Regions from separate parts of the Micromonospora sp. WMMA1923 genome, predicted to be linked through region 2. Evidence: predicted binding sites of a transcription regulator. Region 2 holds the regulator's gene; the other holds the start of a gene.
The links. Region 2 encodes HspR, which represses chaperone genes until heat shock. Its sites were predicted from a motif close to TTGAGTNNNNNNNACTCAA; they were not measured.
Positions count from the first base shown of each region.

Region 1: lon (endopeptidase La) is a predicted target of HspR. The motif match lies at 3,126-3,144, and genes of this name have one in related genera.

Region 1 is NZ_JBMHLZ010000001.1:2,584,615-2,592,977, reverse strand. It holds gene ACN28G_RS11625 (hypothetical protein) at 1-673, shown strand, start outside; gene ACN28G_RS11620 (hypothetical protein) at 994-2,256, shown strand; gene ACN28G_RS11615 (histone-like nucleoid-structuring protein Lsr2) at 2,535-2,879, opposite strand; gene lon (endopeptidase La) at 3,168-5,528, shown strand; gene ACN28G_RS11605 (DoxX family protein) at 5,801-6,172, shown strand; gene ACN28G_RS11600 (DEAD/DEAH box helicase) at 6,295-8,016, opposite strand; gene ACN28G_RS11595 (hypothetical protein) at 8,228-8,363, shown strand, end outside.
Region 2 is NZ_JBMHLZ010000001.1:5,901,224-5,909,586, reverse strand. It holds gene clpB (ATP-dependent chaperone ClpB) at 1-1,301, opposite strand, end outside; gene ACN28G_RS26870 (hypothetical protein) at 1,497-1,772, shown strand; gene ACN28G_RS26865 (cation:proton antiporter regulatory subunit) at 1,847-2,347, shown strand; gene ACN28G_RS26860 (cation:proton antiporter) at 2,353-3,582, shown strand; gene ACN28G_RS26855 (hypothetical protein) at 3,874-4,305, shown strand; gene ACN28G_RS26850 (hypothetical protein) at 4,439-4,792, opposite strand; gene ACN28G_RS26845 (heat shock protein transcriptional repressor HspR) at 4,895-5,335, opposite strand; gene dnaJ (molecular chaperone DnaJ) at 5,364-6,554, opposite strand; gene grpE (nucleotide exchange factor GrpE) at 6,637-7,434, opposite strand; gene dnaK (molecular chaperone DnaK) at 7,484-8,363, opposite strand, start outside.

The DNA of each region.
Region 1 (8,363 bases), 3.3 Mb from region 2:
GAGGTTCGCCGTCGAGGTCGGCCCGCCGGCGGTGCCCGGTGGTGCGCAGCAGCGGGAGCGGCGGATGACCGACGTGGTCTGTGCGGCCGTCGGCCTGCCGCTGCTGCGGATCAGCTCGCCGACGCTGCGTGCCGGGTCGCACGGTCGGCAGATCGTCGGGTACCTGCTCGATGCCCGGCACTACGCGGCGCTCACGTCCGCGGAGCCGGTGACACCGACCCCGCACAGCCCGCCGCCGGTGGGGTTCCGCGACATCCTCGGCCGGCTGCCGGACGGGCGCAGCGGCCCCGTCAACGACCTGGGCGCGCTGGCCCGGGCCGCGGCCGTCGAGGCGTACGTCAGCGGTCACCTGGTCGACCCGATCGTGCGTGGTCTGCACGTGCGGTGGACCGACGGGCCGGCCGAGGGGTGGAGCTGGGTCACGGTGGGGCCGGACTCCTGTCTGGTGGAACGGGTGTCGGTGCGTGACCACCGGGTCGTCCGGGGGGTGCCGACCGCCCGGTTGGCCGAGGACCTGGCGGCCGTGGCGATCGGCGAACGGCTGCGTGGGTTCGACACCGTGCCGACGGATGTGGTCTCCCGGTCGCAGTTGCGGGCCGACATCCTGGCGTTGCGGTCGCGGCGGGACGAGTTCGCCGACGGCTTCGCCTTCGAACATCTCTGCGTGGACTGATCACCACCTCCGGGTGAGCGTCCCAGGTCACCGGGGGTGAGAACCGGCCCGTTCGCGGCCGGCGGCGGGCGCGCCGAAAATTCCTCCGAGGATCGCGGGTACGGGTTGAACCCTGGCCGCCGTGGCTCCGTACTCATGCGCGAATGGACAGGATCTTCCACCCGCGCCCCAGGCGTGGGCGACGGTGCGGAAAGGGCATCGTCGGTCATCGACGTGCGGCCGGAGGTGTCGCAGTGCTCCTCGACGCGGCGTTCACCTGAATTCCCGTCGGTCCGCCGAGGACACGAGTCAACTACCGGATCGAGAAGGAGAACAATTCGATGCGCAGGTCCACACGGGCGCGACGGTCATCCGGTAACGCGCGGAGCAAGCGGGTGATCGCCGCGGTCGGTACGCTTGCGGTCTTCGGCGGCATCGTCGCCGTTACCCAGATCTCGTCCGCCGGAGACAAGCCGTCGCGTACCCGGACGGTCGCTGCCGAGTGCGTCGCGCCGAGCCCCGGGGCCACCGCCAGCAGTGCCGCGGGGGTCACGGTCAACCAGCAGAACGGGCGGGACGTCCGCAACTACTGGGGTGACGGTCAGATGTCCGTCGCGGAATGCCGTTCGCTGCGGGCCGGTAACGCGGTGTCCACGATCAGCTGCCCGGACGTGACCGCGAAGCTGCCCCGGGAGATCCCGGCCCGTGCCCAGAACGAGGTCTCGCGCAACCTGACCCTGCTCGGCAGCCAGATCAACGACGCCAACCGGCGGCTGGCGGCGGAGGGGCGCAACGGGCAGGCCTTCATCAACAATGCGATCCTCGGTCCGCTGGCGGACAAGCGGCGGGCGACGCTGAACCGGATCGCCACCGCCATCGGCCGGGTCGCCGACCGCCCGCAGGGCCTCGACGAGCTGGCCACCTGCACCGTGGTCAACGCCAACCCGAACAACGGCAACAACGGCGGCGGCAACGGCAACAACGGCGGTAACGGCAACAACAACGGTGGCAACAACGGGGGCGGTAACAACGGGGGTGGCAACAACAACCCCAACAACGGCCTCGACGTGCTGGCCCAGAACTGTGAGAACAGCCGGTTGCAGCCGCACGACGGCTTCCAGAACGGCAACCGGTGCATCAGCACCGCGTTCGGTGAGGTCGGCGCCGCCGGCAACAACCCCTCGTTGTTGATCACCGAGTTCCCCCAGCAGGTGCAGGCCAACCAGGCCTTCACCCTGCGGATCTCGACCCGCAACCTGGTGCGGGACCGCTTCCTCGCGGCCGGCCAGGGCGGGTACTACCTGGAGAGCTCGGTGCTCAACGGTGAGGGGCTGACCCGAGGTCACTTCCACACCGCCTGCCGGATGCTCGGCAACACCGACCAGGCACCCGACCCGGCACCCGCCCCGGCGTTCTTCGTGGCGACCGAGGACGGCGGCGGCGGTCGCAACCCCGACGAGGTGGCGATCCAGGTGGCCGGACTGCCGCAGCAGGGCACCGCGCAGTGTGCGGTCTGGGCCGGCGACGGTTCCCACCGGCTGCCGATGATGGAGCGGGCCAACCAGACCCCGGCCTTCGACGTGGTCCGGATCGAAGTCAACTGAGCCGGCGCGGCCGGGAGTAGTGACGGCGGGGCCGTCCGGGGAATCCCCGGACGGCCCCGTTGGTCGTCGCGAGTGGGATCGGAACCGTCCCGGGCCGGGATTGGCTCACGCCCTTGGCTGGTCCGACCGGCGCCGTATGCCCGCACCGTACGCGAGTGGGTTGGTGGATATTCTGCCGGCCGCAGTGCGCCAGCGGTGGAAATTGCGCGCCGAATCCCGCCGGGGCAGCGCTGATTTCTCAGCCCTGGCCCCGGCCCCGGTGCCGTCGAACCCCCGGCTCAGCGGCTCTTGTACGCCTCGACCACCGAGACCGGGATCCGCCCCCGCTCGGAGATTTCGTAGCCGTTCTTGGCCGCCCATTCCCGGATGGCCCGGTTCTGCTCGCGGTCCATTCCGGAGATGGGACGGCCAGCTCGCCGGCTGGTCCGGGCAGCCTCGGCCGGCGCGCGACCGACCCGCCGACCGGCATTGATGTAGGGGTCGAGCGCCTTCCGCAGCACCCCGGCGTTCTCGTCGGACACGTCGATGGTGTACGCGACGCCGTCCAGACTGAACTCGACGGTGCGATCGGCCTTTCCGCCGTCGAGATCGTCGGTCAGAACAGTGATTACTTTCCTGGCCATCGCCGATTACTCCTTGTGTGTGGCTGGTGTGGGTAAAAGTCTGACCCACCACCGGGCAAATCCGCAACAATATGCGGCGTATTCGAATCGGCGGGTCGCGGTTTGCCGGGTCCTCGGGTCGACGTGGGCGTGGAAAGTTCATCGCCGCTGACGCAATAGCCACGCAGGCAGGCGGGGCGGTGGACCCCTGCCGGGGCCTGCTGGTGTCGTGGGTCACACCCCGGAACAACAGGAACGATCGGTTACTTGAGTCAGACACGCTCAAGTCAATCTGATGGCAGGTGTCCGATGGCTACTCTTCCGGTACTTCCGCTTACCGACGCCGTCCTGTTGCCCGGCATGGTCATCCCGGTGACCCTCGACCCGAGCACCCAGGCCGCCGTGGACGCGGCCCGCGCCAGTGGTGACCGTCAGCTCCTGGCCGTACCCCGCATCGACGGCGAGTACGGCCCGGTCGGCGTGGTCGCCACCATCGAGAAGACCGGCCGGCTGCCCAGTGGCGAGCCCGCCGCGGTGATTCGAGGGCTGTCCCGGGCCCGCATCGGTTCCGGTGTCCCCGGCCCCGGTGCCGCCCTCTGGGTCGAGGCGACCGAACTGTCCGAGCCCGCCCCGGCCGGCCGGGCCCGGGACCTTGCCCGTGAGTATCGCGCCCTGATGACCTCGGTCCTGCAGCAGCGGGGCGCGTGGCAGGTCATCGACGCCATGGAGCGGATGACCGACCTCTCCGAGCTGGCCGACGCGGCCGGCTACGCGCCCTGGCTCAGCCTGGCGCAGAAGACCGAGCTGCTCGCCGCCGCCGACGTCACCGCCCGGCTGGAGCTGCTGGTCGGCTGGGTCCGGGAACACCTGGCCGAGCAGGAGGTCACCGAGCAGATCAACACCGACGTCCGGGAGGGGTTGGAGAAGTCCCAGCGGGAGTTCCTGCTCCGCCAGCAGCTCGCCGCGATCCGCAAGGAGCTGGGCGAGGACGAGCCGGACGGCTCCGCCGACTACCGGTCCCGGGTGGAGTCCGCCGACCTGCCGGAGAAGATCCGCGAGGCGGCGCTTCGTGAGGTGGGCAAGCTGGAGCGGGCCAGCGACGCGTCCCCGGAGTCGGGCTGGATCCGTACCTGGTTGGACACCGTCCTGGAGATGCCGTGGGGCGTGCGTACCGCCGACCACACCGACCTCGGCGCGGCCCGCGCGGTGCTCGACGCCGACCACGCCGGCCTGGCCGACGTCAAGGACCGGATCCTGGAGTACCTCGCGGTGCGCAACCGCCGGGCCGAGCGCAACCTCGGCGTGGTCGGCGGGCGCGGTTCCGGAGCGGTGCTCGCCCTCGCCGGCCCGCCCGGAGTCGGCAAGACCAGCCTCGGTGAGTCCGTCGCCCGGGCGCTCGGCCGCAACTTCGTCCGGGTCTCGCTCGGCGGTGTCCGGGACGAGGCGGAGATCCGCGGTCACCGACGCACCTACGTGGGCGCGTTGCCCGGGCGGATCGTCCGGGCCCTGCGCGAGGCCGGGTCGATGAACCCGGTGATCCTGCTCGACGAGGTCGACAAGCTGGCCACCGGCTACGCCGGTGATCCCGCCGCCGCCCTCCTGGAGGTGCTCGACCCGGCGCAGAACCACACCTTCCGGGACCACTACCTGGAGGTCGACCTCGACCTGTCCGACGTGCTCTTCCTGGCCACCGCCAACGTGGTGGAGTCGATCCCCGGCCCGTTGCTGGACCGGATGGAACTGGTCACCCTGGACGGGTACACCGAGGACGAGAAGGTCGCCATCGCCCGGGACCACCTGCTGCCCCGGCAGCTGCAGCGGGCCGGGCTGACCGCCGACGAGGTCACCGTCGCCGACGGGGCGCTGGCCCGCATCGCCGGGGAACACACCCGGGAGGCCGGTGTCCGGCAGTTGGAGCGTGCCCTGGCGAAGATCCTGCGCAAGGTGGCCGTGGCCCTGGCCACCGACCCGACCCCGGTCCGGGTGGACGCCGACGACCTCGCCCGTTATCTGGGCCGCCCCCGGTTCACCCCGGAGTCGGCCGAACGTACCGCGGTCGCCGGGGTGGCCACCGGCCTGGCGGTCACCGGTGCCGGTGGCGACGTGCTCTTCATCGAGGCCACCAGCATGCCGGGGGAGCCGGGGCTGACCCTCACCGGGCAACTCGGCGAGGTGATGAAGGAGTCGGCGCAGATCGCCCTCTCCTACCTGCGCTCCAACGGTCGCCGACTGGGACTGGACCCCAACGCCCTCGCCGGGCGGCGGATCCACCTGCACGTGCCGGCCGGGGCGGTGCCCAAGGACGGCCCCAGCGCCGGGATCACCATGGTCACCGCCCTGGCCTCGCTGGCCAGCGGCCGGCCGGTCCGCCCCGAGTTCGGGATGACCGGCGAGGTGACTCTCTCCGGCCGGGTGCTGCCCATCGGCGGGGTGAAGCAGAAGCTGCTCGCCGCCCACCGGGCCGGCCTGACCGAGGTGATCATCCCGGCCCGCAACGAGCCGGACCTCGACGACCTGCCCGCCGAGGTCCGCGAGGCGCTCACCGTGCACGTCCTCGCCGACGTCGCCGACGTGCTCGCGCTGGCGCTACGCCCGGCTGAGGTCGACGCCGGGACCCTCGGCGGGGTCGACGCCGGGACCCTCGGCGGTCAGCCACTCAGCGCCGCCTGACCGGCTTCCCCGGCCCCTGTCGTCCCGGCGGCGGGGCCCGGGGCTGCCGGCCCGTCGGTGTACGGCGGGTGCTCGGCGATGCGCGGCGGCTGCCGGGCGGTGCTCGGCGGTGCTGGGCGGTATGCGGCGGCTGCCGGGCGGTGCTGGGCGGTTCTCGGCGGCTGCCGGGCGGTGCTCGGCGGTGCTGGGCGGTGCGGAGCGCGGCGTCGGCGCCCGTAGCCTTGGGCGTGAATTCCCGAAGACCAGCCTGACCGCTCGGAGGCGACTCACCCGTGAACGTGTTTCTGTGGATCCTGCAGGTCCTGCTCGCCGGGCTCTTCGCCGGCGCGGGGCTGACCAAGCTGACCCAACCCAAGGAGAAGCTGCTCGACCGGATGAGCTGGGTCAGGAACGTGCCCCCCAGCCAGGTCAAGGCCCTCGGCGCGGCCGAGGTGCTGGCCGCGGTCGGGCTGGTCCTACCCGGCCTCACCGGCATCGCCACGGTGCTCACCCCGCTGGCCGCCGTCGGGCTGGCGATCGTGATGGTCGGCGCGATCGTGGTGCACCTGCGAGCCAAGGAGCACCCGGTCACCGCGATGACCGTCGTGCTGCTGATCCTGTCGGCGGTCGTCGCCTGGGGCCGCTTCGGGCCGTACCCGCTCTGACGGGGCGACCGCCCAGCCACCGGCCGCACCGCCCCCCGAACTGGCTGCCCGTCGGTTCGGGGGGTGTGAGCGGGGTGCCCCTCTCTACCGGAAGCGATAAGAGGGGGCCCTTCCTTACACCATCAGCGGGTTTCGGCGCCGCGGTCGCGGCGGACGGTCGTCTTGCGGCCCTTGATGGTGCTGCCGCGTAGTCCGGCGATCACCTCGTCGGCCACCGCGTTCGGCACCTCCACCAGCGAGAACCGGTCGGCGATCTCGATCGAGCCGATGTCACGTCCGTTGATCCCGGTCTCGCCGGTGATCGCCCCGACGAGGTCCTGCGGGCGTACCCCGGCCCGCCGGCCCAACCCGATGAACACCTGCGTGGTGGCACCCCCCGAGCGGGCCCGGGAGCCACGGCGGTCACCGCCGCGCGGGTCACCGCCGGAGCGGCTCTCCCGTTGCGGGCGGACCGCTACCTGCGGGATCTCCTCCTGGTCCTCGTCGGAGCCCGGCGAGGCGGCCTCGTGGGCCAGCTTCACCGCGGCGAGGGCCACCTCCATCAGGTCGAACTCGTCGGACAACGACTCCACGATCACCCGGAACGGGTCCAGGTCGTCCTCCAGCAGCGACTCCCGCAGCGCCGCCTGGGTCAGCTCCAACCGCCGGGTACGCAGGTCCGCCGCCGTGGGGATCTTGTCGATGACGATGCGCTGCCCGGTGACCCGCTCGATGGTCTTGAGCATGCGGTGCTCGCGCGGCTCAGCCAGGGTGATCGCCACCCCCTCCCGGCCGGCCCGTCCCACCCGACCGATGCGGTGCACGTACGACTCCGGGGCTGACGGCACGTCGTAGTTGACCACGTGGGTGAGTTGCTCGACGTCCAGCCCCCGGGCCGCCACGTCGGTGGCCACCAGCAGGTCGGCCGTGCCGGCGCGCAGTCGACCCATCACCCGGTCCCGCTGCTCCTGGCTCATCCCGCCGTGCAGCGCCTCGGCCCGGTAGCCGCGCCCGTTCATCGTCTCGGTGAGCCGGTCCACCTCCTCACGGCTGCGGCAGAACACGATCGCCGCGGTCGGTGACTCCACGTCCAGCACCCGGCCCAGGGCCGCCGGCTTGTGTGCCCGGGCGACCAGGTACGCGCTCTGGCGTACCAGGGGCGCCTCGCCGGCCATCGGCTGTTGCCGGCCGATCTGGATGCGTACCGGGTCGGTCAGGTGCTGGCGGGCCATCCCGTCGATCCTCGACGGCATGGTGGCCGAGAAGAGCACGGTCTGCCGCTGCGCCGGGGCGTGCTCCAGGATCGCCTCGATGTCCTCGGCGAAGCCCATGTCGAGCATCTCGTCGGCCTCGTCCAGCACCACCGTGGCCAGGCCACCCAGGCGCAGGGTGCCCCGGGCGATGTGGTCCAGCGCCCGACCCGGGGTGGCCACCACCACGTCGACGCCCAGGTCCAGGGCGCGCAGCTGGCGGCCGATCGGCTGGCCGCCGTAGATCGGCAGCACCCGGGTGCCGAGGTCCTTGCCGTACCGGTGGAAGGCCTCGGAGACCTGCACGGCCAGCTCCCGGGTGGGCACCAGCACCAGCGCCACCGGCCCGGCGTTCGAGCCGCCCGTGGCCATCCGCTGCAGCAGCGGCAGCGCGAACGCGGCGGTCTTGCCCGTGCCGGTGGCCGCCTGGCCCAGCAGGTCACGGCCGGCGAGCAGAGGCGGGATGGCCTCCCGCTGGATCGGTGTCGGCTCCTCGTAGCCGAGCGCGGCGAGCGCGCCGAGCAGCTCGGCGCGTAGCCCGAGATCCGCGAAGGCGTTCGCCTCCTCGGAGTCGCCGGGGATGGTGGATTCGGTCGGCACGGGTGCGGAACTCATGGGTAAAGCTTTTCATCACCCCTCGCGGCCGGTTGCGGCGACCGGCCAAACACCGTCCGGGGGCCTGCCGGACCCGGTCGGCCGGTGCCGTTCGTCGTTACGGAGACCTTTGGAGGTACCGGGAAGCTTTCTCGCACTTTGCTGCTTTTTGTGGGCATATCGTGGCCAGCATCGAGTCCGCACCGTGGCGTACCGGGACAGGGGGTCGACCATGCGAGTGCCGAGCCGAAGCCACGGCCCCCGGCCCACTCCGGGCCCCTGCGCCCCGACCGACCTCGCCGGCTACCGGGACGCCGTGGCGGAGCTGAGCACCGAACTGGGCGCCCTGGCCGACGCCATGTCAGGTG
Region 2 (8,363 bases):
TCCTTGGCCAGCGCCATCTCCTCGATCTCCAGCCGGCGGACGGCCCGCTCGATCTCGTCCACCTCGACCGGCCGGGAGTCGATCTCCATCCGGAGCCGGGAGGCGGACTCGTCGACCAGGTCGATCGCCTTGTCCGGCAGGAACCGGTCGGTGATGTACCGGTCCGACAGGGACGCGGCGGCGACCAGGGCGGCGTCGGTGATCCGTACCCCGTGGTGCACCTCGTACCGCTCCTTGAGGCCACGCAGGATGCCGATGGTGTCCTCGATGGTCGGCTCACCGACCAGCACCGGCTGGAAGCGGCGCTCCAGGGCGGGGTCCTTCTCGATGTGCTCGCGGTACTCGTCGAGGGTGGTCGCGCCGACCATCCGCAGCTCGCCCCGGGCCAGCATCGGCTTGAGCATGTTGCCGGCGTCCATCGAGCCCTCGCCCTTGCCCGCGCCGACCACGGTGTGCAGCTCGTCGAGGAAGGTGATCACCTGGCCGTCAGAGCCCTTGATCTCCTCCAGCACCGACTTGAGCCGCTCCTCGAACTGCCCCCGGTACTGCGCGCCGGCCACCATCGCCCCGAGGTCCAGCGAGACCAGCTTCTTGTCCCGCAGCGACTCGGGCACGTCACCGGCGACGATCCGCTGGGCCAGGCCCTCGACGATCGCGGTCTTACCGACCCCGGGCTCGCCGATCAGCACCGGGTTGTTCTTGGTACGCCGGGACAGCACCTGGATCACCCGGCGGATCTCGGAGTCCCGGCCGATCACCGGGTCGATCTTGCCGTCCCGGGCGCTGGCGGTCAGGTCGACGCCGTACTTGGTCAGGGCCTGGTAGGTCTGCTCCGGGTCGGCGCTGGTCACCCGCCGGTCCCCGCCCCGCACGGACGGGAAGGCGGCGACCAGGCTCTCCTCGGTGGCCCCCGCGTTCTTCAGCGTGGTGGAGACCCCGCCACCGACCTGGGCGAGCCCGGCGAGCAGGTGCTCGGTCGAGGTGTACTCGTCACCGAGCGGCCGGGCGATCTGCTCGGCGGCCCCGATGGCGTTGACGAACTCGCGGGCCAGGGTGGGCTCGGCGAGACTGGAGCCCCGGGCCGCTGGCAGGGCGTCCACCGCCCGCTGGGCGGCCCGGCGCAGCTCGACCGGGTCCGCCCCGACGGCGCGCAGCAGGCCGGCGGCGGTGGACCCGTCGGTGTCCAGCAGGGCCAGCAGCAGGTGCCAGGGCTCCACGGTCGCGTGGCCGCCCCGCTTGGCCAGGGCGACGGCACCGGTGATGGATTCGCGGCTCTTAGTGGTGAGACGTTCCGTGTTCATGGGCTCCCCCGGATAGGCGTGTCCAGTGGTTAGGACGAAGCCAGAGTTGAGCGTATTCCACTCAACTCTAACCGGTGACCCACATCACCCTCCACCCCCGCCCCTCGGTCACGCCGACGTCGTTAACTACCCAACGGAATCCGACAAACTAAATAATCTGGCTGGTGGTTATGCACTTAATTCTCGAGGTAGCTGATGCGTAGCTTCGTCGACCTGGACCGACTCCTCGGCCAGATCCCCGGCACCCTGGTGACCGCGCTGAGCACGGTGGATGTGGGACGTGGCTCCGAGGCGCTCTACCGCGACCAACTTCCCGGCCTGCTCAGCCAACTGGCCGACCGCGCCCGGGTCGCCAGCATCACCGCCTCGTCGGCGATCGAGGGCATCGTCGTGGCCGACGAGGCCCGGGCCGACCGCATCCTGGCCGGCCGCGTCACCAACCTGCGCAACCGCGGAAGGGCCCCCTGTTAACGCTTTCCGAGCCCCCGCGCGGTCGACGAGAACGAGGGGCGGAGAGCTTCGGTGAAGCGGAGTAGCGTGGGCTGGTGCGAGTACGCGTCGAACAGACCGCGCTGCCGGGCATCGGCATGCGTCATGACCTGGTGACGGAGTCCGGTCGCCGACTCGGGGTGGTCTCCCACCGCAACGGCCGCCGTGACCTGGTCCTCTACGACCCGGACGATCCGGACGCGTGTCAGGCGGACATCCCGCTGACCGACGACGAGGCGGAGGCGTTGGCCGACATTCTCGGCGCGTCGCTGATGCTGGGCCAGCTCGCCGGGTTGCGGGAGCAGGCCGCCGGGCTGCTCACCGAGCAGATCGCCATTCCGGCCGGTTCCGCCTACGTCGGCAGGCTGCTCGGCGACACCAGGGCACGGACGCGTACCAGTGCCTCCATCGTCGCGGTGCTACGGCACGGCGAGGTCATCGTCTCGCCCGTCCCCTCGTTCCGCTTCGCGGCCGGTGACGTGGTGGTCGTGGTCGGGACCCGACAGGGCCTCGACGGGGTGACCGCCATCTTCGCCGACAGTGACCCGGACGGCTGAGCCGGATGCCGGCGGAGACCTCGCTCCTCGTCGAGCTGGGCGCCCTGCTGTTCGGCCTTGGCCTGCTCGGCCGGCTCAGCCGCCGGATCGGGCTCTCCCCGATCCCTCTGTACCTGCTGGCCGGCCTGGCCTTCGGCCACGGCGGCATCCTGCCGCTGACCGCCAGCGAGGAGTTCATCGCCGTCGGCTCCGAGATCGGCGTGATCCTGCTACTGGTCATGCTCGGCCTGGAGTACTCGGCCAACGAACTGGTAGGCAACCTGCGGTCGGCCGCCCCGGCCGGGCTGATCGACGCGGTGCTCAACGCGACGCCGGGGGTCGCCTTCGCCCTGCTGCTCGGTTGGGGCTGGCTGGCCGCGGTGGTGCTCGGCGGCATCACCTGGGTCTCCTCCTCCGGCGTGATCGCCAAGGTGCTCAGCGACCTGGGTCGGGTCGGCAACCGGGAGACCCCGGTGGTGCTGTCGGTGCTGGTCATCGAGGATCTCGCGATGGCGCTCTACCTCCCGCTGCTCACCGCGCTGCTGGCCGGCGTCGGCCTGGTCCGGGGCGGCCTGGCCCTCGCCGTCGCGGCGGGCACGGTGATGGTCGTCCTGGTCGTCGCCATCCGGTACGGCCGGTGGATCTCCGCGGCGCTGTCGGCCCGGGACCCGGAGGCGCTGCTGCTCGGGGTGCTCGGGCTCACCCTGCTGGTCGCCGGCATCGCGGCGAAGCTACAGGTGTCGGCGGCGGTCGGCGCGTTCCTGGTGGGCATCGCCCTGTCCGGGCCGGTGGCGCACCACGCGACCGAGTTGCTCTCCCCGCTGCGGGACCTGTTCGCCGCGGTCTTCTTCGTCTTCTTCGGGTTGGTGACCGACCCCCGGGAGATGCCGCCGGTGTTGCTGCCCGCGCTCACCCTGGCCGTGGTCACCATGGGGACCAAACTGCTCACCGGGTACCTGGCCGCCCGGCGGGTCGGCATCGCCGAGCCCGGCCGGTGGCGGGCCGGCCTGGCCCTGATGCCACGCGGGGAGTTCTCCATCGTCATCGCCGGGCTCGCGGTCGCCGCCGGGACGGTGGAACCCCGGTTGACGGCGCTCGCCACCGCGTACGTGTTGATCACGGTGGTGACCGGGCCGATGCTGGCCCGACTGCCTGACCTGGCGTGGTTCAAGCAGTGGCTGCGCCAGCGGTCGGCGGCCCGGCTGGCCAGGCCGGTCCCCACCCCCGAGGGACCGCCGCTACCCACCCCGGACTGAGCGACGGGGACCGGCCCGGGTCGCTCCGGCAGGCCCGCGTCGCCGCGACCGGCGGCACCGGGATCCCGGTGCCGTCGCCGACGCCGGCGGCCACCTCACCGGCGTGACCTTCGGCACCGTGTCCAGGCGGCTTGCCCGTACGGCCGGTCCGGTCGGACCGACGGTTGCCGAAATCTCCCAGCAAGGGGCTACCGCAGGTCACCGGTACCGCGTTAACGTGTCGCCCCAGCAGCCCAGGGGGCCTGCGGGCCGGCCGGTGCCGGCGCGGGCGCGATGCGGAAGGTTGGCCGGTTGAGCGTGCAGGAATCGAGCTTCTCCGGTTTCGCCAACCCCGTCGACCCGTCCCCCGCGGAGTTGCGGGCCTGGGCGTACCAACCCGATTCGGTGCCGCTGACCAGCATGCCGCAGGACTGGGACCTGCTGGTCGCCGGAGACCGGCTGGTGACGACCCTCTTCGACCTGGCGATGGATCCGACCTGTCCGGCCCGCCGGTTCGCCCTGCACTGCCTCTACATCTACGCCGCCGACGGCATCCGGACGGGCTTCCGGGCCCACCCGAGGCGCCGGTTCCGCAAGCTGGTCGACCAGGCCGAGCGCTCCGGCGACGAGCTGATGCGCACCTGGGCGCACAACTCGCGGGTGCTGCTGGCCCGCCCGACCCTCTTCGTCTACCGGGACTGGTGTGAGGGCGGTCTGGTCCGGGAGAACCGCCGACTCGACTGAGCCGCCGACGCACCCGCGACCCGCAGCCAGCGAACGGGCCGGGACCCCCCGTGGGTCCCGGCCCGTTCGCGGCCCTGAGCCGGAGCGACCGAGCCGGAGCGACCGAGCCGGAGCGACCGGCCTGGTGCGGCGGTCAGCCGATCGACCGGCCGTGCCGTTCGGTCCGGCGCTCCGGCCGGCCGCGCTCGCTGTTCTGGTCCGCGCCGCCACCAGCCGGCGGACGACGATCCGCGCCGCCACCAGCCGGCGGTCGGGGCTTCGCCCGCTCGGCACCCTGGTCGGCGTCCGACCGCTGCCCGGCATCCGGGCCCGACTGCGACCGCTGGCCGGCGTCCTGGCCCGACTGCGGTCGGTGGCCGGCGGCCCGGTCGGTGCGACCGGAGAGCCGGGCGTCGGTGATCTCGTCGAACTTCTCGCGGACGCCCTCGGCGACCCGGTCGAGCTGGTCCTCCGCCGCCTGCGCCACCTTCTTGGCCGCTCCTGTCACTACTCCCCCTCACCAAGGGCCCAGATCGGGCGGACAACACCTGGTCACAGGCTAGACGGGGTGGACCGACCGCGCCGGGGATCCGACCGAACCGCAGCCGGCTCAGCGGTCCGGGTTGCGGCGGGGCCGCCAGACCACCAGCGCCGTCGAGGACCGGGTGGTCTGGACCAGGTCACGACCGGGGAAGCGGGCCAGCGACTCCAGCTCGGCCACCCGCCGGTACGCGGCGTCCAGCTCCGCCTCCATCCGGGCCAGCCGCTGCTGGGCCTGCTCCAGCAACTGTTCCAGGCCGATGATCCGCTTGATCCCGGCCAGATTGACCCCGTCGTCCTGGCTGAGCCGTTGCACCTCACGGAGCAGTACCACGTCCCGGACGCTGTACCGCCGACCGCCACCGGCGGCCCGCCCGGCCTGCACCAGCCCCAGCCGGTCGTACTGGCGCAGCGTCTGCGGGTGCATCCCCGCCATCCGCGCCGCGACCGAGATCATCAGGACCTTGGCCTCGTAGGCAGGGTCGCCCGAACCGGCGAACTCGTCCGACATCCCGCTCACCTCCGCATGCACTCCACGGTTACCCGAAGCGACGTACCCGCGCGTCGAGATGTTCCCGCCCGGCCGGCGGCGTCTGCTCGGCGAACGCCCGCAGGGCGGCCTGCGCCTCGTCGGACACCTTCGCCGGTACCACCACGTCCAGCGTGACCAGCAGGTCGCCGGCCTGGCCCTCGCGACGGCTGACTCCCTTGCCCCGGGCCCGCAGCACCCGCCCGCTCGGCGTACCCGGTGGCACCCGTAGCGTCACCACCCCGTCGAGGGTCGGCACCCGCAGGTCCGTGCCCAGGACCGCCTCGGCGTACGTGATCGGCACGGTCAGGGTCAGGTCGTCCCCGGTACGCCCGAACAACTCGTCCGGCCGGACCTTCACGTGTACGAAGAGGTCGCCGGCCGGGCCGCCACGCTCACCGGCCTCGCCCCGGCCACTGAGCCGGATCCGCTGGCCGTCGGCCACCCCGGCGGGGAACCGGACCTTCAACGTACGGGTCTTCGTCACGCCGCCGGTGCCCTGGCACTCGGGGCACTTCTCCTCGACGACGGTGCCGACGCCCTGACAGTTGCGGCACGGCTCGGCGAAGCTGAACGCACCCTGGTTGCGGGTGGTCGTCCCGGCCCCGTGGCAGACCGGACAGGTCCGTGGCTGGGTGCCGGGCTTGGCGCCGTTGCCGTGGCAGGTGTCGCAGACCCCCGGTGAGCGCAACGTCAACGGGATGGTCACCCCGCGTACCGCATCGGTGAAGTCCAGGGCGACCTCGGCCTCGACGTTGCGGCCCCGGGCCGGCCCGGCGGGGCGACCCGGCCCACCGCCGGCCCCACCACCGGAGAAGATCGACGTGAACAGGTCGGAGAAACCGCCGCCGGCCCCGCCGAAGCGCCGGTCACCCCCGCCCGCGCCGCCACCGAAGAGGTCGGAGACGTCGAAGGGGGTGCCACCGGGCTGACCGGTACGGGCTCCACGCCGGAACGCGCCGGAGCCGAAGAGGGCACGCAGCTCGTCGTACTCCCGACGGCGGTTGTCGTCGGAGAGCACGTTGTACGCCTCGGACGCGGCCTTGAACCGCTCCTCGGCCCTGGTGTCACCGGGGTTGTGGTCCGGGTGCGACTCCCGCGCCAGTTTCCGGTACGCCTTCTTGATCTCGTCCGAGGAGGCGGACTTGTCCACGCCCAGCACGGCGTAGAAGTCCTTCTCGATCCAGTCCTTGGAACTCACCGGTCCACCCCCTGCCAGGCGTGGCCCGGTCGTCCCGCCCGCCGATCGTCGACGGACGGGACGACCCGGCCACGGATTCGCACTATTCCGGGTCGGCGACCGCGACCAGCGCTGGCCGCAGCAGCCGCTCGCCGAGCAGATAGCCCCGACGCATGATCTGCACGCAGGTCGGCTCGGTGACGTCGGCGGAGGTCTGGTGCGCCACCGCCTCGTGCCGGGTCGGGTCGAACGGGTCACCCTGCTCGCCGAACGGGGTGAGCCCGAGCTTGCCGACCACGGTGGTGAGCTGCTCGGCCACCGCGCCGAACGGACCCACCAGGTCACCGTGCTCGCGGGCCCGGTCCAGGTCGTCCAGGATCGGCAGCAGCCCGGCCAGCACCGAACCGGTGGCCTGCTCCTGGACGACGCCCCGGTCCCGGTCCACCCGCTTGCGGTAGTTGGCGTACTCCGCCGTCACCCGCTGCAGGTCCCGGGTCCGCTCGTCGAGGTCGGAGCGGAGGGCCGCCAGCTCCGCGCCGAGGGCCGGCGCGGCGTCCTTGGGCTTGCTCTCCGCCGCCGGTTTGCTCTCCGCTGCCGGCTTGGTGCTCTCCGCCGGCTTGGTGCTCTCCGCCGGCTGGGCCGGGGCGTCCACCACCGGTGGCCCGGCCGGGGCCTCCTCGACCTCGATCTCGTCGACGACGACCTCGGCCTCCTCGACCAGGCCGTCGGCCGGGACGTCGGCGCTCGCGTCGGTCGCCGCCGGCTCCTGCTCGACCTCGTCGTTCTGCTGACTGTCCGGGCTGACGACCTGCGGCTCGGCGGCGGCGTGCCGGCCGGGCGCGGAGCCACCCGGCACCGACCCGGTGGTCTCCGGGTCGGCGGCTCGTGGCTTATCCGTCATCGCGGCTACCTCGATCCCTGTGCGGTGCGTACGTGGCGGGGACGGGCTGTCACTTCTTGTCCTCGTCCACGATCTCCGCGTCGACCACGTCGTCCGCGCCACCGGCCGGCCCGGCGTTGGTGCCACCGGCCTGCGCGCCGCCGGCCGGCCCGGCACCCGGTCCGCCCGGCCCACCCGGGCCCTCGGCACCCGGCTGGCCCTGCTCGGCCTGCTGGGCGTAGAGCAGCGCGCCGGCCTCCTGGGAGACCTTGGCCAGCCGCTCGTGCGCCGACTTGACCTTCTCGATGTCGGTGCCGCCGAGGGCGCCACGCAGCTCGCCGAGCGCCTCGTTGATCTGGTCGCGGTTCTCCGTGGGCAGCTTGTCACCGCTCTCGGCGAGGAACTTCTCGGTCTGCCACTGCAGCGCCTCGGCCACGTTGCGGGCCTCGGCCTCCTCGCGGCGACGCTTGTCCTCGTCGGCGTGCTCCTCGGCGTCCCGGCGCATCCGCTCGATGTCGTCCTTCGGCAGCGACGAGCCGCCGGTGATCGTCATCTTCTGTTCCTTGCCGGTGCCCAGGTCCTTGGCGTGCACGTTGACGATGCCGTTGGCGTCGATGTCGAAGGTGACCTCGATCTGCGGCACGCCCCGCGGCGCCGGCGGCAGGCCGGTCAGCTCGAAGGTGCCGAGCTTCTTGTTGTAGGCCGCGATGTCCCGCTCACCCTGGAAGACCTGGATCAGCACGGACGGCTGGTTGTCGTCGGCGGTGCTGAAGACCTCGGAGCGCTTGGTCGGGATGGTGGTGTTGCGCTCGATCAGCTTGGTGAAGATGCCGCCCTTGGTCTCGATGCCCAGGCTCAGCGGGGTCACGTCGAGCAGCAGGACGTCCTTGACCTCGCCCTTGAGCACACCGGCCTGCAGGGCGGCGCCGACGGCGACGACCTCGTCCGGG